3 regions of the Arthrobacter sp. StoSoilB5 genome follow, and region 2 is predicted to be linked to each of the others. Evidence: riboswitches for the same ligand, from Rfam matches in the RefSeq annotation. Region 2 holds a riboswitch; each other region holds the start of a gene.
What was found. A riboswitch is a leader RNA that binds a small molecule or an ion and turns the genes downstream of it on or off. The one in region 2 is predicted to bind cyclic di-AMP.
Positions count from the first base shown of each region.

Region 1: another riboswitch for cyclic di-AMP. It lies ahead of LDN75_RS04760 (C40 family peptidase); the one in region 2 lies ahead of LDN75_RS01925 (NlpC/P60 family protein).
Region 3: another riboswitch for cyclic di-AMP. It lies ahead of LDN75_RS03760 (hypothetical protein); the one in region 2 lies ahead of LDN75_RS01925 (NlpC/P60 family protein).

Region 1 is NZ_AP024646.1:1,006,213-1,013,395, reverse strand. It holds gene LDN75_RS04785 (FdhF/YdeP family oxidoreductase) at 1-1,420, opposite strand, end outside; gene LDN75_RS04780 (molybdopterin molybdotransferase MoeA) at 1,478-2,821, opposite strand; gene LDN75_RS04775 (NTP transferase domain-containing protein) at 2,818-3,717, opposite strand; gene LDN75_RS04770 (HNH endonuclease) at 3,760-4,260, opposite strand; gene LDN75_RS04765 (NlpC/P60 family protein) at 4,508-5,260, opposite strand; gene LDN75_RS04760 (C40 family peptidase) at 5,360-6,091, opposite strand; cyclic di-AMP (ydaO/yuaA leader) riboswitch at 6,096-6,266, opposite strand; gene LDN75_RS04755 (M23 family metallopeptidase) at 6,405-7,183, opposite strand, start outside.
Region 2 is NZ_AP024646.1:386,783-393,965, forward strand. It holds gene LDN75_RS01905 (hypothetical protein) at 1-278, opposite strand, end outside; gene hutG (formimidoylglutamase) at 341-1,300, opposite strand; gene LDN75_RS01915 (NCS2 family permease) at 1,384-2,826, opposite strand; gene LDN75_RS01920 (copper resistance CopC family protein) at 2,940-3,563, shown strand; cyclic di-AMP (ydaO/yuaA leader) riboswitch at 3,714-3,906, shown strand; gene LDN75_RS01925 (NlpC/P60 family protein) at 3,910-4,674, shown strand; gene LDN75_RS01930 (FAD-binding protein) at 4,841-5,533, opposite strand; gene LDN75_RS01935 (universal stress protein) at 5,961-6,998, shown strand; gene LDN75_RS01940 (PEP/pyruvate-binding domain-containing protein) at 7,019-7,183, shown strand, end outside.
Region 3 is NZ_AP024646.1:779,843-787,025, forward strand. It holds gene LDN75_RS03750 (LacI family DNA-binding transcriptional regulator) at 1-667, opposite strand, end outside; gene LDN75_RS03755 (glycosyltransferase) at 793-1,695, opposite strand; gene LDN75_RS03760 (hypothetical protein) at 1,938-2,750, opposite strand; cyclic di-AMP (ydaO/yuaA leader) riboswitch at 2,754-2,938, opposite strand; gene LDN75_RS03765 (HAMP domain-containing sensor histidine kinase) at 3,049-4,542, opposite strand; gene LDN75_RS03770 (response regulator transcription factor) at 4,546-5,286, opposite strand; gene LDN75_RS03775 (winged helix-turn-helix domain-containing protein) at 5,957-6,823, shown strand; gene LDN75_RS03780 (histidine phosphatase family protein) at 7,038-7,183, shown strand, end outside.

The DNA.
Region 1 (7,183 bases), 620 kb from region 2:
AGTTTCCGCCCATGGACACAAAGACATCCACCTCCCCCTTTTCCAAGGCGTGCTGGGTCTCCACGGAGTCATATCCATGCTCGCGAGGCATCCGGAATCCAAACTCCTTGTCCAGCGCGGTAAGGAAGGGTTCGCGTGGCTTCTCCCAGATACCCATGGTGCGATCACCCTGGACGTTCGAGTGGCCACGCACGGGGCATGCGCCGGCTCCCCGCTTGCCGAAGTTGCCTTGGAGCAGGAGCAGGTTGATGATCTCCTTCAACGTGTCCACGGAGTGCGGCTGTTGAGTCAAGCCAAGTGCCCAGCAAATGATGGTTGCCTTGGACTTGGCCATCAGCCCTGCCACAGTAACGATTTCCTCGCGTGCCAAGCCTGTTGCCCGCTCGGTTTCGTCCCAGTCCAGCTGGGAGCGTGCCTGGGCGTACGCTTCGAAACCTTCGGTCTGCTTGCCGATGAACGACTTATCGACCACCGTCCCCGGGTTCCGTTTCTCCTCCTCCAGGAGCAGGTGGCCCAGCGCCTGGAACAGCGCGAGGTCCCCACCTACTTTGATCTTGAGGAACTCGTCCGCGATGGTGGTCCCGCCGCCGATCACGCCGTTGAGGGACTGGGGGTCCTTGAAGTTCAGCAGCCCGGCTTCCGGAAGCGGGTTTACGGCGACGATCTTTCCGCCGTTGTTCTTGCAGTCACGCAAAGCGGACAGCATGCGGGGGTGATTGGTTCCTGGATTCTGGCCCACCACGAGCACCAGTTCGGCGTGGTGGATGTCTTCCAGCGAAACCGTTCCCTTGCCGATCCCGATGGTCGGGTTCAGCGCACTGCCCGATGATTCGTGGCACATGTTGGAGCAATCCGGCAGGTTGTTGGTGCCGAGGCTGCGGGCGAACAATTGGTACATGAAGGCGGTCTCGTTGGCCGTCCGGCCGGAGGTGTAGAACACGCAACGATCGGGCGTGGTGGCATTGACATGCTCCCCGATCAAGGCGAAGGCGTCGGTCCAGTTGATAGAGGAATAGTGCGTATCCCCGGGCTTGAGGACTACGGGCTCGGAGATCCGCCCTTGGCTCCCCAACCAGTATTCGGTCTTGTCCTCAAGATCGGCGATGGAATGTTGTGCCCAGAATTCCGCCCCCACCGTCCGCGTGGTGCTTTCCTCAGCAATTGCCTTGGCGCCGTTCTCGCAGAATTCCGCGGGACTGCGCCGTCCCGTGATGGATTCCGGCCAGGCGCAGCCAGGGCAATCAAAGCCATCGTGCTGGTTGACCCGGAGCATCGAACGGACCGTGCGGGCTACTCCCGCCTGGGCGTAGCCCCTTTCAAGGGCGACAGTGACAGCCTTGAGGCCTGCCGCGGCTCGCTTGGGCGGGTGGATTTGCAGGTCATCTTCATTGATGTCCTGTTCGGGAGCATGCCTATTCATGAGTCCATCATTGCAAGCCGGGGCACCCAGTTACCACCTGCGTCCAGCCGGGGAGCCTCAGGCCTCCAGCGCACTCCAGTCAACGGGACCCGAAGGGGCCTTCTTTTGTTGCCGCGCCGGCGCCTTTCGTGGTTTTCCCTCAGCCCCTTTGGGCGTGGGCAATGGTTTACCCCACGGCAAAGGAAACGCCGGGACCAACTCGCCCATCTGGACGCCGTGTGGTGGCACCACCATGACGCCATCTGCTCCTGCCAGCCCACGCATCATCCCGGGCCCCGTGTGCTGCGCGGGCGATGCCAATCCATAGACCAGCTTGAAGGGCATCAGGCGCGTACGTCCAGGATCGGCGTCGATCATTGCACCGCTGGGAACCTCGCCAACTTCTTCCAGCTTCCCGTGCCCGAGCGCGGCCAGCAGCGGGCCGCCGACGGTGAACAGCGCCATCATGGCTGCCAGCGGATTCCCGGGCAGGCCCAGGACAAACCGTCCGTCCGGAAGTTCTGCCAACACCGCCGGGTGCCCTGGGCGCATGGCAATGCCGTCGATCACCAGCCTGCCGCCCAGTTCAGCCACGGCCCTCCTGAAATGGTCCGTCCCCGAGCGTCCGGTCCCGCCCGTAGTAATAACGACGTCGGCCGGCGGCTCTGCTGCGGCGAATGGTTCTGTGGGTTCAGGCTCGGTGTCCTGCAAGGCGGCCAGCCAGTCGTCGTAGTTGTCTCCCACCTTGAGTTGCTCCCCTGCGATGCCACCCAGGAGCTCGACGACGGCTCCGAGCTGAGGCCCAAAGGTGTCACGGACCTTGCCCGGCTCGGGAACCCCCTGGGTCACCACCTCCGACCCCGTCAAAAGGAACCGCACCAAGGGCTTGCCCAGCACTTCCAGCTCATCAAGGCCGGCCAGGGCAGCCAAGGCAATGTGCGCAGGATTCAGGATGGTCCCGGCTTTAAGCAGCACATCCCCTTCAGCTGCTTCTTCTGCAGCCTTGCGGATGTGCTGGCCGTTGCGTGGCTCCCCGGGCTTGGCTGCCCCGCCGAGCGCAAGGACCGGAAGGTCGTCGTCGTCCGTAGTGATGACGCCGCTCTCAGTGCGCAGAACCGCTTTGGCACCTGGTGGAATGAGTCCGCCAGTGACGATGGGGCTCGCCTGATGGGGAGCAAGCCTGTGGCCTGGCTCGATGAGAATCCATGGACCGGTTCCATTGACGGCCCAGCCGTCCATGGCGGAGGACGCATAGTGTGGCATGTCCTGTATGGCGAGTGCGTCCGAGGCAAGCGTCCGTCCCAAGGCCGCCTTCAGTGGTACCGGACTTGCCGGGATAAGAGCAGCGACGTCGAAAGCGCGCTGCCGGGCCTCATGCCATGTATGTGCCGCGTGGTGGCCCTGTCCGGGGGCCTCGGTCATTCTGCCTCTGTCCCGGGCTCCAGGTATTGCTTGGCAACCTGGCGGGCCAGATCAAGGGCAGCGCTCATGGCGGTGTCGTCCGCGGCCTGTCCGATCCCCCTGGCCATTCCAGCCGCATAACCGGCAATGAACGTCGTCAGGGGCGCTGCAGGCCGCACCACGGAGTGGGCGGCAACACCCGCCACCGCAAGGACTTCATTGATGTCCACTTCAACGCCCTCGAGCTCAAAGGCCTGCAACAGTGTGCGGCACCATTCCTCGAGCGTCTCTTCCTGGCTCTTCACGTCCGCCTCCTGCTCGTTGTATATGCCCAGGGCCGCTGCGTCCTCCCACGTGTCCACATCATCCGTGGACCCTTCGGGGACGCTAACGGCCAGCAGGTTCAGCCTAGCAAGCAGCCGGAACACTGGAGAGTTCGTTAACCCCGAAGCTTCCGAAGCTACGGCAATTTCCCTTTCCAAAGCCCGGGTGCTGTACACCCCCAGGAGAGGCTGTTGCCGGCCATCGGCTGAGACTGCCATGGCGCCTTCCACCTCCGGATGCTGCCGCAATGCTTCCCAGAGGGGCACGATGCCCCGGGAAGCGTGCGGCATGTCGCATGCCAGGACGAGTGTCCACGGCGCTTGCCCTCCTGCCTGGTGGATGGCCGCCAGGCCGGCAGCCATCGCGGCGGCAGGGCCTGCGAAGGCCGGTTCCTCCCGGGCGGTAAGAACTCCCTCAGGCAGGACGCCGATACCGGGAGTGTCTGGACCAACCACCACCACGGCGGAAGCACCCTGCGCCGCCTGCAGGGCATGCGAAAGGAGGCTGGCGCCGTCGAACGTTAATCCGGGCTTGGGCACGCCACCGAGGCGGGTGGCCCTGCCACCCGCCAGGATCACGGCGTTGAACTCCATCCGCCCAGAGTACCCGGACGGCGGGAGGACAACAGAAATCGATCAGGCGGCGGATTCCGGCAAGAGGAACGGGTCCCAGTCCGGCGCAGGTTTTTCGAGTTCTTTGATCTGCCACATGGTTCCTGTGGGCACACCGGGCGTGAAACGCAGTTTCCAACCCATCTCGGCGAGCGTGTGGTCACTCTTGGCGTTGTTGCATTTCAAGCACGCCGCAACCAGGTTTTCCCAGGAATCCGCGCCGCCCCTGGATTTGGGGTGGACGTGGTCTATGGTGTGCGCTGTTTTCCCGCAATAGGCGCAGCGATGGCTGTCGCGGCGAAGGACGCCGCGTCGGCTCACCGCGGTGATCCTGTTGTACCGGGGACGGATGTAGCGATTGAGAAGGATCACGGAAGGTCTTCCGAGAATCTCCTGTGGCCCGACGACAGGCTCGTCGCCTTCGGCCACTACGCTAGCTTTTCCAGTCAGCACAAGGACCAGCGCCCGGCGGAAGGTTACTACCGCCAGCGGTTCATATCCAGCATTCAGAACGAGTGTGCGCATGCACGTACCTCTTCACGGCCGCACCCGTCAGGGGCACGAGGGCCGGCTGCCCTCTGCTTGTACGGGCTGTGGATCGACAACACAAGGGTAAGCACTTATATGCCGTATCAACGAATTTTTCTGCCGTTTCGGCCGTGGTGTTGGCAAAAGTTCATGCACGGGACACCTTTTTGAGGCTAACCGACGGTGGTTAAAGCAGAACACCCCGCTGGCCTAAGCCTTGCGGGGTGTTCCGTGGAGTGTTTGATCAGCCGTTGACGCGGATGAAAACGGGGCCGGAGCCAACGTTCACGCTGAACAGTGCCGTAGTGGATCCGTTCCATCCACCGTGGACTGCCATGCCGTTGCCGACGTAAACAGCGATATGCGCCATTCCGCCGTAGCCACCGTTGGCGTAGTAGGCGAGGTCGCCGGGCTGGGCTTCAGCTGCACTGACCGTGCGGCCGAGGGAGAGGTAGCCGGCCGGCCAGTCGTGGAAGTGAATGCCGACGGCGGCCAGCGAGTTGGTCACCAGCATGGTGCAGTCCTGCGTGACGCCAAGCTGTGCGTAGGCCGCTGCGGCAATAGCTGCACCGAGACCACTGGAGGCCGCGGGCGCCTTGGCTGCGGGGGCAGTGTTGACTGCCAGAGTGGCGTTGCCGCCAGCAGCCGGCGCAGATTCCTTGGCCGGGGCCTTCTCGACCACAGGAGCGGGTGCTTCCACCGTGGTGACCACGGGGCGCTCGTAGGAGATGGCAACGCTCGAGTCGGCAGCAATGGTGGCCTGGGCAACCGTCTGCACGTCAAGGGCGGACGCGGATGTAGATTCGCGCTGGACATTGGTGTCCGCAGCATTTGCAGCCACGCCGCTGGTCAGGACAAGGCCCGATGCAGCTGCGATCACTGCTGCCTGACGGCCAACGCCACCGGCGTTGTCGCTGACAGCCTTTGCGATGACGGCAAGTGAGCTGGTCTTGGGGGCCTCAGCTCGATGCCGTGCAACCTTGTTTGCACTGGTCATGATTACTCTCTTTTCGTATCCGCGCACGCTGGGGTCGCACGCGGGTTATGGGCGGCCAGCACATGGGGGGCATGCTGGCTTACCCCGAATGGGATTTTCCTAGCGGAGGGTGAAGAACGAGGATGTGCCGGTGGAGGCCACGGAGTGCAGCAGGGTGCCCTGGCTGGGGTTCAGCGCGCTGATCATCATGCCGTTGCCGACGTAGATGCCAACATGGGCTCCGCCGTTCTGCATGACGAGGTCGCCGGGAGCTGGCGTGCTGGTGGGCGTCATGACCGTCCAGGCATTGACGCGGGGGATGCTGATGCCGGCCTGGGCGTAAACCCACTGGGTGAATCCGGAGCAGTCCCAACCATTGGGGGAAGTGCCGCCCCAAACGTAGGGGTGGCCGATGCCGGTGTAGGCAATGGCTGCGAGTCCGGAGGCTGCCGCGCTGGAAGCGGAATCCTTGGCCGTGGAGGACAGGGCAGAGAGTGCGCCGTTCGCCTGGCTATCGCTAGTCTGCGTGCGCTGGGAGGCCCGCTGAACCTTGGGGGCTTCCTTGGTGGCCACTACCGGGCTCTCGAAGGAAACGGTTGCGGTGGGCTCGGCGGTGACAACTGCGGTGGCTACCAACTGCTGGGTGCTGGAGCTTTCCGACTTGGAAACGTCGGTATCTGCGGCCTGGGCCGGGAGTCCGACGCTGAGAACGAGTCCAGAGGCTGCGGCCAGAACGGCGGCTTGGCGGCCTACGGTGCCTGCATTGGTTGAGACAGCCTTGGAAAGGTTGTTCAACGGGTTCGTACGAACCAATTCGGCGCGATGGCGCGCAGGGGTAGTGCGTGATGACACGAAGGTAGCCTCTCCCAATGCCTGCGAGGTGAGCTGTCGGATTCGGATGGGAGTCATCCGGCCGCGCGGCTTCCGGGAAGCTTTTGCGACTTAACCCCAAGGCCTTCTGATTCGAAGACCAAAATTGGTTCCCCCGCCCCTGCCAGACGATTTTTGCGAACGGACCTTGAGTGGTGGCAGAGCTAGGCAATCCACCCAAGTGCATCGGCCCCCTAAAAAGCCGATGCGCTTTAGACGGTACAACAGATATTCGTGAATGTCACATTCAGGTCACGGGGCGTGTCATCAATGCGAGAGAGCACCATCAACTAGCTCAGAGCCAACCCATGGGATCTACGACCTCGCCATTTACCTGGACCTCAAAATGGAGGTGGCAGCCGGTGGATGCGCCCGTGGTGCCGCTGAGCGCGACGGTATCGCCACGGTTGACGGTCTGGCCCACCTTGACGTTGAAGGACGACAGGTGGTTGTACGTGGTCTCGAGGCCGTTGCCGTGATCAACCACTACGCGGTTGCCTCCGCCATACTCATGCCAGCCCGCGAACGTGACCTTGCCTGCGGCTGCGGCGTGAACAGCGGTACCGCACTGGGCCACGAAGTCCTGGCCACGGTGGAAGTCACCCGTGCCGCCGGTGAGCGGGCTGACGCGATAGCCAAAGGGCGACGCCGTGACCAACTTGTCCAGTGGACTGCCCAAGGTGCCAAGTGAGGAGGCGCGCTGGATGCTGCCCGCAGACTGCGCGCTCAGCAGCTGCTTGAGCTTGCCGTCAGGATCGGCTGCGGTGGCGACCGCTGCGCGGCTGAAATCGATTTTGGCAGACGCTGCCGCAGAAACCTCGGGCTGGCTGCCACCGGGCACGGTCAGGGCCGCCTCAGTCTGACCGGACTCGGATGTGGCCATGACGGGGCTTGTGGCCGGCAGACCTACAGTCAGGGCAAGTCCGGTGGCGGCAAGCGCAACTCCGGCTTTCTGCCCGACACCACTGGCTGCGGCGAAGTCGGCTACCTGGCGCAATGGGCTCTTGCGGCGGCGCACCTGACGCGGGGTGTCGCGTGGCCGGATCTCCATTGCGGCGCGGGCTGGCCGCAGCT
Region 2 (7,183 bases):
TGGTCAAGGAATCCGGCGCCGGCAAACGAGCCGCTCAAGGCGTCGAAACCAAAGAACAGCAACTGCTGGGCCAGGCCGGACAACAGCAACAACAGCAAAGGCCCATGGATCCAGCGGGCAATCAATTGCGCGGCCAGGGCAGCGAGGGCAACAAAGGCCAGCAGTACGGGCATCGCCGGGGCGCTGCCACCTGAGACGACGTGCGCGGAAAGACCCAAAGCGACAGCAACGGGTCCGGCCACCCAGGCCCACTTGTCCTGCACAGGAGTTGCGCCCATCGCCATCCGTCCCTCCGCACCTCCACACAGGCTAAACGGAGGACAGCGCCTGGGAACAGGCCCTAGGCCAACAGTGTGTTCACCAGCCGTGCTGCCACTTTCGCGGTTCGTCCATCGATGTCGAAGCCCGGGTTCAGCTCAGCAACGTCCAAGTGCCGCAGTGTCCCGCTCGCGGCTACTTGGCGGCAAACGGCATTGATCACGGGCAGTGGCACCCCGTACGCAGCAGGGGCGCTGACGCCCGGTGCCACCGAAGCCGGCAGCACGTCCAGGTCGATCGTCAGGTAAAGCACATCGATTCCAGCCACGAAGTCGGCCACGAACGTCTCCACGCGCTCTGCGGAGCAGTCCTCGTCCAGCAGGTATTTCACGCCGAGACGGTCCGCGGTGTCGAAAAGCGTGCGCGTGTTGTTGGGTTCGGAGATACCGACGACGGCGTAGTGCAGTTCGCGTCCGGCGGCTCGTTCTTCCTGGGCCATCTGGAGAAACGGCGTGCCGGAACTCGGAGTGGGCTCGTCACGCAGGTCAAAGTGGGCATCCAGGTTCAGGACGCCCAGCCGCTTGCCACTACGCACAGTCTCCGAACCGGCCAGGCCCAAATAGCTGGCAAACGCGGTCTCGTGGCCTCCGCCGAGCACGACCGTGAGGTTTCCGGCGTCGAGCAGTTCAGAAATGGCGCGTCCGGCGCGCTGTTGTCCATCTTCCAGTGAGTCGTCCTCCACAACCACGTCACCGGCGTCGAACACGTCACGGTCAAGGTGGAAGGCCAGCGGGGCCAGCGCCGAGCGGATAGCGGCCGGAGCCGCGGCGGCACCTACGCGGCCCTTGTTGCGCCGCACGCCAGCGTCGCTGCAGAAACCCAGGACGACGGCGGGGCGTAAGGCAGCTGCGGCGGCTGTGGAATTGTGGGGTGTTACGGCTTGCCACCAGCGTCGGTGTTCGTCGCCGTCGCCGTCAAAGCGGCCGGTCCACGGCGTCGGGCTGACATCTACGGTGAGGCTGGTGCTGGTTCTTGATCCCATACTTTCAAGCACACCTGACGACGGACCCAAAAACCAGCAATCCAGCACGGGGCGTGTCCGGAATCCCGGACTTCAGCTAAGCGCTACTTGATGCCCAACAGCTCCTCCACAGTTCCGATCCCGAAGAACAGCAGGAACGCCGCTGCAACGGCCCACATGAGCGGGTGGACTTCCCGCGCCCGGCCCTGGAACGAACGGATAAGGACGTAGGAGATGAAGCCTGCGCCGAGGCCGTTGGCAATGGAGTACGTGAAAGGCATGAGGGCGATGGTCAGGAACGCGGGAATGCCGACGCCCCAGTCCTGCCAGTCGATCTTCCCCACCTGGGACACCATCATGAAGCCCACAACCACCAGCGCAGGAGCGACGGCCTCGAACGGGACAAGGTTGATGAGCGGCGTGAAGAACATCGCCACCAGGAAGAGCAAGCCCGTGACAATGGAGGCGAGGCCAGTGCGGGCACCTTCGCCAATACCCGCGCCCGACTCGACGAAGATCTGGTTGGACGAAACGGATGCGCCGCCGCCGACGATTGCCCCGAGGGCATCAACCTGGAGGACGCGGTCCACGTTGGGAATGTTGCCGTGCTCGTCCACGGTTCCGGCCTCGTTGGCCAGGCCCACCATGGTGCCCATGGCGTCGAAGAAGATGCTGAGGAGGATCACGAAAGCCAGCAGCGCGGCGGCCACGAAACCGAGGTGCTCAAAGGCGCCGAAGGGGTTGGCTTTACCAATCAAGGAGAGGTCCGGAGCGCCCCATTCGGAAAGTGTGGGAGCCACGAGGGACCAGCCGCGAGGGTTGACGTTCTTGCCGTCGAAGCTTGGGCCAATATGGAGCGTGAATTCGAGGATGGCGGCCAGGGCAGTGGAGACCACGATGCCGATCAGGATCGCGCCGCGGACCTTTCGCACTACCAACGCGATGGTCAGGATCAGGCCGACAGCGAAAACCAACGTAGGCCACCCCATCAGCTTGCCGTCCACACCCAGGCCGAGCGGGACAGTGGTGCCCGCGGCATCCGGGATGCGCCGGACAAAGCCTGCGTTGACAAGGCCTATCAGGGCGATGAAGAGGCCAATGCCCACCACGATTGCCGTCTTGAGAGCTTCCGGGACGGCTTTGAAAACGGCCGTGCGGAATCCGGTGAGGACCAGGATCAGCATGGTGACGCCCGAAAGCACCACAAGGCCCATCATGTCCGGCCACGTCAGCTCCGGGTGGGAGGCAACTGTCACCGCTACGAATGCGTTCACGCCAAGGCCAGTTGCCACGGCGAAGGGGTGCTTCGCCCAAGCGCCCATGAGGATGGTGAGGATACCGGCCACAAAGGCCGTAGTGGCCGCGACGGCCGTGAAGCCGAGCGAAGCTCCGCTGGAGTCTGCCCCGGAAAGGATCAGCGGGTTCAGCACAACGATGTAGCTCATGGCAAAGAAGGTGGCGAATCCGCCACGTATTTCCCGCGAGTACGTGGAACCGCGTTCGGAGATCTTGAAGTAACGGTCGATTGCAGAACCTTGTTTAAGCATGAAGGTCTCCGGGGATCGGGGGAGTTTGCTCTCAAATCCTATGCCCGCCAATGTGGGCCGCTGGGACGATTCGCCTAGTCTGTAAGGAAGCCAACACTAGGAGAAACCGCCCCATGCGTACCATCCGCCCGCTTCTGGCCGCCGTCGTCGCCGCGCTGGCTTTCGCTTCAGCGTTGCTGTTTGCCGCCGCCCCGGCCTCCGCCCACGACGTCGCCGAATCAACAAACCCGGCGAACGGTGCCCGGGTGACTGAAGTGCCGGCGTCGGTATCCATCACGTTCAACAACCGGCCGCTGGCCATCGGCTCGGGTGTGACTGTCACCTCTGGTGGCGAAAACTGGGCGGACGGCGCAGTGGAAATCATCGACAACATGGCCGTGCAGAAACTTCGGCAGGGTGCTCCGGCCGGCGAATACACGGTGGTCTGGCGCGTGGTCAGCTCCGACTCGCACCCCATCGAGGGCACCTTTACGTTTACGGCATCCGGGACAAGCACGACGACGGCGAGCGGCCAGGCAGGTGCCTCCCAGTCGGCTTCGGTGGCTGTTCCGACGGCGGGCACGGCGGCCCCCGGTACCGAAAACATTGAGCCGGCTCCGGCCGCTTCCCAGCCCTTCCCCTGGAGCATCGTTGGCCTCGCCGTGGTGGCGATTGCCCTGGTGATCTTCCTCGCTGTTACAGCCCGGAAGAAACTCGCGGTTCCCAACGACCCGGATGGCGAAAATTCCCCGGAATAACAAGGTTTTCTACATACTTGCGAAGATCTCGAAATGGTCACCGCGACACGCCAAAACTGAACTTCTCGTTACGTAAATGTGACTTTGAGATGATCTTCCTGTACGGTTGTACCTGTGCCTGTTCCACGTAGCGGGCACTTCCGGCCTGATTGCCTAGCTCTGCCGCAGTCCGGAATCCGTTCGCAGACAAACCTACGGCAGAGACGGGGAACCCATTTTGGCCCGCTTTCAGAGCGCGCCTTGGGGTGAAGTCACGAAGCTTCCGCTGAACAGCGGGGGATAGTGGCCGGGTGACTCCCATCCGAATCCGACAGCTAACCTCGCAGGCATCGGGAGAGGCTCTTTCATGTCTTCACGCATTCTTCGCGGCCGTCGTAAGGCGGACAGCGTACGTCCTAATCCGTTCATCTCAATCTCCAAGGCCGTTGCCAGCAACGCCTCGGGCGCAGGTCGCCAGGCCGCTGTCATCGCAGCAGCTTCGGGCCTCGTCCTTACGGGTTCCATTGCTGCCCACGCAGCAGAAACCCCTGTTCAGCGCGACTCCAGCCCTGCTACGGTCGCCGAGACCGTCACCGAGGGTCCCACCAAGGTTGTTACGGCCGCATCCACGGCCAAGGTCAACTTCGAGCGCCCTGCGGTTGCTTCCGTAGCGGCTCCCGTTATTGAAAAGCCGGCGCCCGTTGCTCCGGCCCCGGCGGCCAAGGCTCCTGCGACCGCTACCGTTCAGGCGGCGGCAACCACTGCTGCCGCTCCCGTCGCGGCTGCCCCTGCTGCTGCAGCTCCGGCTGTTGGTGGCATTAACGCTGCCATGGTCGCCTCGGCTTACGCCCAGATCGGCATCTTCCAGGACTGCACCGCGATGGTCGAAAGGGCCCTCGGCTCCGCAGGCATTCCGGTTGGCGACCTCGCACCCATGCAGTTCATGAACTACGGCAAGGTTGTCAGCGACCCCCAGCCCGGTGACATGATCGTCCAGTCCGGCCACGTAGCTATCTACATCGGCAACGGCCAGGCCATCAGCGGTGGCATCAACGGTAACCAGACGGGCATCCACCCGATCAGCTGGCTTACCGCAACAGGCCCCATCACGTACGTACGCGCTGGCGCCTAAGCTTCACGCTCCAGCTCAAAAGGCCGATGCCTTCGAGGACCAAAGTCTTCGAAGGCATCGGCCTTTTTTCGTAACCGGCCCTTTAGCAATCGACCCTTTACGTACCGCTCTTTTGAGTTAATTTTTGTTCGTTTAAGGCAAGGACTGAACTGGCCTTCGGTGGTTTCTACGCCAGGGCGATGCCCGGCCCAGCTGGGAGAGCCACCTTGGATGAGATCGCTTGCCCCACGGCTTTGGCTTGCCGGAGTACTTCCTTGGGCGTGGGGGTGATGAGTTCGCCAACGCCCACCAAGTGCATGCCGACGGCACGCATGGCTGCCACGAGGTTCTGGCCAATGGCGATTCCGAGATCGGCCAGCATGCGGCGCAGTTGACTCTGGGCGCAGCGCGTCACCACAATGTGGTCGGCCAGGAGGACTCCACTGGCCGTATGCACGGCCCATTGCCGTGGGGTGGATTCAAGCGGCCCGTAAACACTTAGCCCGGCCTTGAGGCTGGCCGTGTTCAGGCTCGCTGCGAGTCCATATCCAAGTTGCAGCGTGGAGTCTCCACCGAGGAAGTCCAGGCGAACAGCGCGTGTGGTGTTGCGGACATCCAGATGGTGGCTGGCGGCGTAGTTGCGCAAGTGGCGCAGGATCTCGTTGCGTTCCTGCATTGCTGCGGGGTCGGCAGCGTCGCAGCGTTGGAGCATTCCCGTATGGACTGATGGTCCGGTGGCCGATAAAGCACCAAAGCCGTCCAGCACGATGGAACCCACGCCATAGCGGCTGAGCTCGCTGGCAACAGCCAACCCGGAGAGGCCGGTGCCGATCACCACGGTGGTAGTCCGTTCCGTGACGGAATCAGGAGTGAGTGACACTGCTTGGGTTCCTCCTTGACGTGTGTGCCTTTCAGCAGCGCGTGGGATCGCGTCCGAGTTCCCCAAGCGGCCGCAAATAAATGGCCGGATTGTGTCCTGGGACACTTTTGCCGGCCATTCGGTGACTCGAACACTACCGAACTTTTTCTGCCATGGATAGCCTCGGCGACTGCGTGTTTTGGATGTTCATCGGCAGCGCAATCCAGAGGTCGATGAAGGTGTCGAAAACCGAGCCCGGACCGTTATGCACATAGCCCAAAGTCGCCTTGATTCGGTAATGCCAACCGAGAATAGTGGGCATTGGAAGGAGAACCCGCGGGTTTCTTCGGCCCCGGCTATTGGTTGCACACCAGCAAGGGAACACCGGTACGGAGAACCTCTGGCAGAATGGCCGGAACATCAAGCAGTAGGTGGAGAGGCGGGCCCAATGGACCAGCACGGCAGACACATTGAAGAACCACGGGACGGCGAGGACCAAGCAGTGGCGCCTGGTGGAATCGTCGTCGGAGTGGACGGTTCCGAGCATGGTCAATGCGCCCTGGTTTGGGCTGCTCGTGAGGCGGAACGCCGCCAGCTTCCCCTGCATATAGTCACGGCGTATTCGGTGCCCATCTTCGCAGCATCCGGCCTCGACGGCGGATACGCCACCGTAGACGATTCTGTGATCCGCGAGGGCGCGGAAGCCATCGTCAAGCAGGCCATGGATAAGGTCTCGGGTTACAACATCGATGTCGATGCGTCTGTGGAGAACGGCGATGCCGCGGGTGTCCTCCTGGATCTCTCCGCGAACGCCGCGCTCCTGGTCTTTGGCAGCCGTGGCCGCGGCGGCTTCGTCGGGCGTCTCCTGGGTTCGGTCAGCAGCGCCTTGCCTGCCCACGCTAAATGCCCTACCGTGACGGTCCCGCTCTACTGCGCCGACCGTTTGGGTGAGAACACCGCGGACAAGCACATCAAGGCTGAGCACGCCAAGGCCGGGCCGCGCACGGTGGAAAACGTCGTAGCAGTGGGCGTGGACGGTTCCGAACAAGCCCGCGTCGCCGTCCTCGAGGCAGCCGAACAAGCCCAGCGGATGGGGGCCAAGCTCCGCGTCATATGCGCAGTCCCGCAGTACAGCGGCTCCTTGGCCTGGGTGCCGGCACCCTTGGACCGCGATGCCTTGTTTGCGGACATCAAAGTGCAGTTGGATGCAGGTGCCGCCTGGCTTCGCAGCCATTTTCCCCAGCTGCCTCTGGAAACCGAGCTGAGGGACGGCTCACCCGTTGACGTCCTGGTTGAGGCCAGCCGCGGGGTGGAGCTGGTTGTCCTCGGTACGCGGGGCCGCGGTGGTTTCGCGGGCATGCTCCTTGGTTCCACCTCCGATGGCGTTCTCCATCACGCCAAGGGGCCGGTCCTCGTTGTTCCGGACCGCGAGGATCCGCGACTCGCGGACCGTCCCAAATTCGGACCCATGCTCGGCGCGGCTTAGAGCGCTGGCGCGCACCGCCCATGGATAACCAGCAGCCTGGGAAACACCGGCAGGAAAACAATGCGGGCCCGGATGTAAACGCCCCGGTGTTCATTCGGGATATTGCCGACATCCGGGCGGACATGCTCCCCGAGGTAGGCGGCAAGGCTGCCAATCTCGGCGAGTTGAGTGCCGCCCGCCTGCCG
Region 3 (7,183 bases), 390 kb from region 2:
AATCGGCCTCGATAAACAGGTCCGTTCCGAGTCCAGCTGATTCGAGCGTTCGTGCCCACGCGCCGTGGCGGCTTCGGCTGTGGACGTAGGGCTGGGGCCCGCCCACGTGGGCGATTCGAGTATGTCCCAGAGAGATCAGGTGCTTGACGGCGGACGTGATGCCATCGGTATCGTCCATGCAGACCGCGGGGAAAGGTGAGCGCGTGTCCGGCCGATTGAGTGTGACAGCGGGCAGTTCCAGCTCGCCGAGCAGGGCGATGCGGGAATCGTTGTTCCGCATGTCGGTGAGGATGACGCCGTCCACGCGACCATCCTCTACGAGCTTTCTGTAGCTTTTCTCTTCTGCCTCGGGGCCGGAAGCGATGGACAGGACCAACGTGTATTCATGCCGGACCAGGGTGGTTTCGATGCCAGCTATGAAGGCCGGAAAGAAGGGGTCCGTGCTGAGCAGTTTCGCATCACGTGCCACCACGAGTCCCAAGGCATAAGCCTTGGAGGAGGACAGTCCCTTGGCCCGGAGACTTGGTTTCCAGCCCAGTTCCTTGGCAACTTGGAGGATCCGCGTCCGCGTGCCTTCGCTGACGCCCGGCTGGCCATTCAGCGCGTAGGAAACAGCACCCTTGCTCACGCCTGCTGCATTCGCGACGTCGTTGATGGTAACGGCCATGACTCCCCAATTTACGAGCAGTGATCCCGATCACTTGACCGGTTCAGTTGTTGGTAAGTAAACCGGTTCAGTTGACCTATGTCAAGCAGGATGAGGCGGGGCTTATTGCACGCTGGTGCGACGTGTCACTTCGGAACGGGGCAACGACGCGGGCAAGGGCCACGCTCCAGTGTTGCCCGGAGTTCCGCGATGGGGATGCGCCCCGTCACGAGATCGCGCGCCAGGCGCGCGATACCCCGCAGGTCAGCCGCAGCGGTCCGTACGACGTCGATATTTGGGTCGGGATTGTCGGTCCAGTCGACGGGGACTTCGTGAATGCGCAGGCCGCAGCGCTCAGCGATAACCAGGAGTTCGGTATCGAAAAACCACGAGTCGTCCCTAACGTGCGGCAGGATCCGATGGGCTACATCCGCGCGGATGGCTTTGAAACCGCACTGGGCGTCGGAGAATCGGGCGCCCAAGACCAGATGCAGCAGGATGTTGTAGCCGCGGGAAACCAAGGTGCTTCGGCGACCACCAATCGCATTGGAAGTCCGGGCTAGCCGTGTGCCAATGGCAAGATCCGAATGGCCGGAAATTACTGGTGCCAGCAGGGGAGCCACCGCGGCAAGGTCGATGGACATGCCGGCTTCGACGTAGGCCAGCACAGGTGAGGGTGAATGGAGCCAGACATGGCGGATCGCATTTCCCCGCCCTCGTTCCTGGAAGCGCAGGACCTTCAGGCTCGGGAGTTCGCGGGCCAGCCGTTCGGCAATTCTCAATGTGGTGTCAGTACTGGCGTTGTCGGCCACAGTGATCTGGAAGCTGTAAGGCAACGAGTCCACGAGATGCGCGTGCAGCCGGCGCAGGCTCCACTCGATGTGGCCTTCCTCGTTGAAGACGGGAACCGCGACGTCAAGGACGGGAACTGTTCCCCGGATGTTCACGGGAGACCGCCGCGACCGCTGTTGAGGCACGGCTGAAGCACCACAGTGCCCAGCGTGTGCAGCGTGCTGCACTGCGTTGCCCGCTGGATCTATGAGCGTCATGCATCCAGCATGCGGCCAGGGATTATGAGGGCCATAGGCAGCCGCTGTGATGTGACTGTGAAACGTGGAAAGCCTTGAAACGTGGAAAGCCTTCAAACGGGGAAACGGCCTGAACCGCGAAAACCGCCCCGGTTCCTGCCGGTCGCTTCAATAAACACTGCGAACGGCGGAAACGGGGCGGCAATCAGGCCCTGCACGATTGAGCCCGCTGGGGTGGGCTCAAGCCTGCTTCAGGGTTTGGCTTAGTACCAGTTGTTGGCCAAGTGGAAGGCAAGGGCGGCCGAGGGGGAGCCGTAGCGTTCCTTGATGTAGTTCAGGCCCCACTTGATCTGGGTCTGGTAGTTGGTCTCCCAGTCAGCGCCGGCAGTCGCCATCTTGGAAGCCGGCAATGACTGCACGATTCCGTAGGCGCCACTGGAGGCGTTGGTCGCGGTGGTCCGCCAGTTGGATTCCTTCTCCCACAGCGTGTTCAGCGCAGTCATTTCGCCCGGACCCCAGCCGTAGTTGGCGAGGATGCTGGCGGCGTACGCCTTGGCAGCTGCGGGATCGTCCACTGCCTTGGGGGCAGCTGCGGCGGCTGCGGCTGCAGCAGCGGCGGCATCTGCAGCCTGCTTGGCGGCTGCGTCAGCGGCAGCCTTCTCGGCGGCGGCTTGTGCGGCCGCTGCCTGGTCCGCGGCAGCCTTCTCAGCGGCGGCCTTCTCGGCGGCGGCTTGTGCGGCCGCTGCCTGGTCTGCGGCGGCCCTATCGGCGGCGCCCTTCTTGGCGGCAGCATCCAAGGAAGCTGAGATTTCCGCTGATTTGTTGCTGACCTGGGCGGTAGCCTGCGTCTCGGACGCCTGGCTCGTTTCCGGGAGGTTGAACGCAGCGTTTGCGGCCTGGCCGAGCGAGGCGACGCCCAAGGCGGCGGCAACGACTCCTGCAACAACGGACATCCGCTGCCCGGTCTTGCCACGGCGTGCAGCGTTCTTCAGAACGGTTTGCGACTTGGTCAGGGGAGCATTGTGTTCGTCACGGTGACGCGCGGAAGGGCGCGTCTGATCGTTGAATTCAGACATGTGTGATTACCTCTCAGCGCCTGCGGAGTTAGCTGTCGGGTTCGGATGAGGTCATCCGGCCGCGCGCGTAGCTGCGGCTTCACCCCAAGGGCAAGGAAAATACTGTGCCCGGAGACTCTGGGTCCCCCGTCTCTGCCTCGAATGAGAACGGAACTCCGGGAAGTGGCAGAGCTCGGCGCATCCCGGGTGTGGGGCCAGTTAGGGGCGACCCACCCTTTCGACGGTACAGGAGGTTTCGGCTTAAGTCACATTTAGGTAACAGAGATCACGATCACGGCGCGTCATGTTGCCCGATTCGTTATGCGCGTTCGTTTGAAACTGAGGGAAGCCGGAGGGCGAACTCAGTGCGTCCCGGCTTGGACGTAACTTCCACGCTTCCGCCGTGCGCTTGAACGATCGATTCGACAATGGACAAGCCCAATCCGGAGGTCCCCTCAGAGCCCGATCTTGCGGCGTCAGCCCGGGCAAATCGCGAGAAAATACGGCCTTGGAATTCGGGCGGAATGCCAGGCCCATCGTCAGTGACGGTGACCACCGCACTACCGTCAGCAGAGAGCATGACGCCTGTGACTACCGTGGTGCCGGGATCTGTGTGCTTGCGTGCGTTGGACAGCAGATTGGCCAACACTTGATGCAGTTGGGTTGCGTCACCGCGCACCGTAATCGGTTCGTCAGGGAGCTGGAGCTTCCAGATATGGTCCGGTGCCATCACCTTTTCGTCGCTGACGGTCTCGATCACCAGCTGCGTCAGGTCCACATCCGTGACCTTCAACGGCTGGCCTTCGTCCAGGCGCGCCAACAGAAGCAGGTCCTCCACTAGCGTGGTCATCCGTTCCGATTGGCTCTGGACGCGTGCCAAGGATTTTCGTCCATCGTCGGTGAAGTTCTCGGTCATGCGTAGCAACTCTGTGTAGCCGCGGATGGCGGTCAGTGGCGTCCGGAGTTCGTGGGACGCGTCGGCCACAAATTGTCGGACCTTGGTTTCGCTTTCCTGCCGGGCTGCCAGCGCCCTGGCAACGTTGTTGAGCATTTGGTTCAAAGCGTGGCCAACGCTGCCCACTTCCGTTCCCGGATGGGAGGCCGACGGCGGTACGCGCACCGCAAGTGCCACGTCACCGGCGTCGAGGGGCAGCCGCGAGACTTTCGTCGCGACTTCCGAAAGCTGCTCCAGGGGCCGCATGGTCCTACGGATAATGACGGTACCCGCGAGTCCGATCAGTACCAGGCCGCCAAGAGAAACAAACACCATGGTCCATACCAGCGATGCCTCGGCGTTTTGCTTGTCAGCCAACGGCAGTCCCGTCACGATCACGTCGCCGTAGGCGGTCTCAACGGCCACCAGCCGGTAGTCGCCATTGGACAATGAGCGGTCCACAGGCAGATTGCCGCGGGGGAGTGACAGCAGGACCTGCTTGTCTTCGGCCGAGAGTGCGGCGCGCCGTCCGTTGGCATCTATGAGGCCCGAGTTGATGACGGTGGAACCATCGATCCTCGCGTTGAGGGTCCCGGCACCTTGGCCGCGGGCCTCCAGGGGATCTGGCCGGCCGCTTGAAGGAAAGTTCGACGGCGGCCTGCCGAAGTCATTCGCGCGGCTGGACGCCTGCTCCAACTGCTTATCGAGTTGCTTGTTGAAGTACATGTCCATGGAGGCATAGCTGACCACCCCGACTGCACCACAAATCGCCACCAGCAATGCCATTGCCACCAGGACCAGTCGCGTGCGCAGATGCCAGGTAGAGGGATTGAACCAGCTCCGCTGGGTCTTGCGGGCTACTCCTGAAAGGGTGGACAAGGTTCAGTCCGCAGGCTTGATGACGTAGCCGGCCCCGCGGATGGTGTGGATCATCGGGGGGTGGTTGGCTTCGATTTTCTTGCGCAGGTAGGAAATGTACAGTTCCACGATGTTGGCCTGCCCGCCGAAGTCGTAGTCCCAGACGCGGTCCAGGATCTGTGCCTTGCTGACCACGCGCTTGGGGTTCTCCATGAGGTAACGAAGCAGCTCAAACTGCGTTGCCGTGAGCTGGATGTCCTCGCCGGCGCGGGAAACTTCGCGTGTATCCACGTTCAGGGTGAGATCGCCCACCACCAGTTCGGCGGTGTCCATGGCGGCTACGCCTGATCGTTGGACGAGCCTGTGCAGGCGCAGGAGGACCTCCTCCATGCTGAAGGGCTTGGTGACGTAGTCGTCGCCGCCGGCGGCAAGGCCTACGATGCGGTCCTGGACAGCATCCTTGGCTGTGAGGAACAGCGCAGGTACTTCGGGCGCGAAGGCGCGTATCCGGTTGAGGACCTCCACACCGTCAAATCCCGGAAGCATGACATCCAGCACCAGCACGTCAGGGCGGAAGTCCTTGGCAATCTTCACGGCTTCTGGTCCGTCGGCAGCTACCGCCACGGACCAGCCTGCCATGCGCAAACCCATGCTCATGAGTTCGGCAAGGCTGGGTTCGTCGTCCACTACCAGGGCTCGGATTGGGGAGCCGTCCGGGTGGGAGAGCTGGGGAAGGTTGTTGGTCATGGAGTGCGAGGAGGCCATGTGACAACTCTCCATTCTGCTGGTTTGCCGAGGCTTTGGCAGTCCTGTGAGGACGCTGTGAGATCAACACTAGCTACGTGGGAGTTAGGTGGCAGGAGTTCGTGGACCCTGGGCAGGCCCATACAGACTGTTTCTACGGCTTGTAGCAGATTTTGGAGCAAAAATTCGAGATCGGACCGGCTTGCGATTGGACAGCAAGTGTTTCAGATCTTGAGATTCCGTCCTTCTGTGCCGAATGGGAATCGGGGAGGACATCATGCCTTATCGGCCGAAGAAAATTCACCATATACCGAATATTTCTCGTCGAGACCGAATGAAATGACGTTCATTTTCAACGAGGGAAGAATTGTGATCTGCGGCACAATAGACCCTCTTGTCTCAAAATGTGGACGGTTTGGCGCTTTGTTACTTGCGTGTTGCCATTGTTACGTTGCACACTTCCAATGTGAACAAGAACTCAACAGCACCTGCAGCCGCAGCAATCTGGTCCAGCACACCCGCTGGCGACGAGACCCGCTGTTGTCGAATGCAAGCCTAACTTTCCACCCCAAAGAAGTTTCAGGCATTCGCCCCCTAGCCCAGCGTTGGGCGCCCTTCCCCAAACTCATTGCGGGGACAACCAGCATTCGAAGCCGCGATGACGGCTATTCACTTTTGAGGTAATCACTCCATGTCAGTTGCATCCGGTTACGTCCACATCTCAGTCCGAAACGCCAACAAGGCCGCTTCAAACGCAGGGCTCCGCCCCGGCTTCGGCAACCGTCCCGGGTACGCCCCCGCCACCCAGGGCAACGGCCAGCAGGCCCCCGGCTACGTGCCCCAGGGTTACAACCCCAACTCCTACGGCCAGTTGCGGGCAGTTCCCACCAACGAGCCAGCACCCATGACGGCGCCCACTCCCGTCATTGCGCAGTCTGACCGCCTCCGCCCCGTCGCCAACGACAACGTGGCCCGCGGCTTCGTGCTCTACATGGGCATCGACGAAGAGACAGCAGCAGCGGCTGGTACGTCCATCGCCAAGCTTGCCCAGGAAATCCGGGCCTATGCCCAGTCCCTCGTCACCGGCGCAGAGAGCTACGCTGCAGTCGCCGTTGCACCGGCCGGGGCACCCGGGTCCGCACTCGACGTCGTGCGTTCCACCTTCGGTGACCCCACGGTCGCAGCCCGCCAGCGCACCGAGGCTGCGCGCCCGGCACCGCAGCAGGAAGCCCGCCCCTCCGGCGTGCTGATCGACCTCGCCCGCCGCGAAGTCCACCTCGACGGTGAGTCGCTGAACCTGACGTTCAAGGAATTCGAGCTCCTCAACTACCTCGTCGAAAACGGTACCCGCACGGTTGGCCGCGACGAGCTGCTTGAGGGCCTGTGGCGCAACGCCGAAGAAGTGCCCAACGAGCGCACCATCGACGTCCACATCCGCCGCCTCCGCTCCAAGCTGGGCCGCCTTGCCAACACCGTGCGCACCGTACGTGGCCAGGGCTACCGCTTCTACGAGCACCCTGAGGTCATCGTCTGGGCCGCTCCGGAATACTCGATCTAAGCTACTGCTGCAGCAGAAAGGCGGCATATCCCTCTGCGCCTGCGCTCGTGCCTCCCCTCCGCCTCCCTGCCCTCGCAAGCTCGGTCAGGGAACCCGGGCGGAGTGGGCCCAGCAACAACGGCGCTATCGGGACATGCCGCCTTTCTGCTTTTGTAGTGCTCCCGTGAGTATTGGCCTCCGCCGCGGAGAGGGTTTGCCGCTATAGGGTTGGTTCATGAGTGACCATCACATCAGGCGCCTTGTGATCATGCGGCATGCCAAAGCGGATTGGCCCATGGGGGTTCCGGACCATGAACGTCCCCTCGAGGAACGCGGACACCGTGAGGCCCCACTGGCCGGAAGATGGTTGCTCAAGCATGG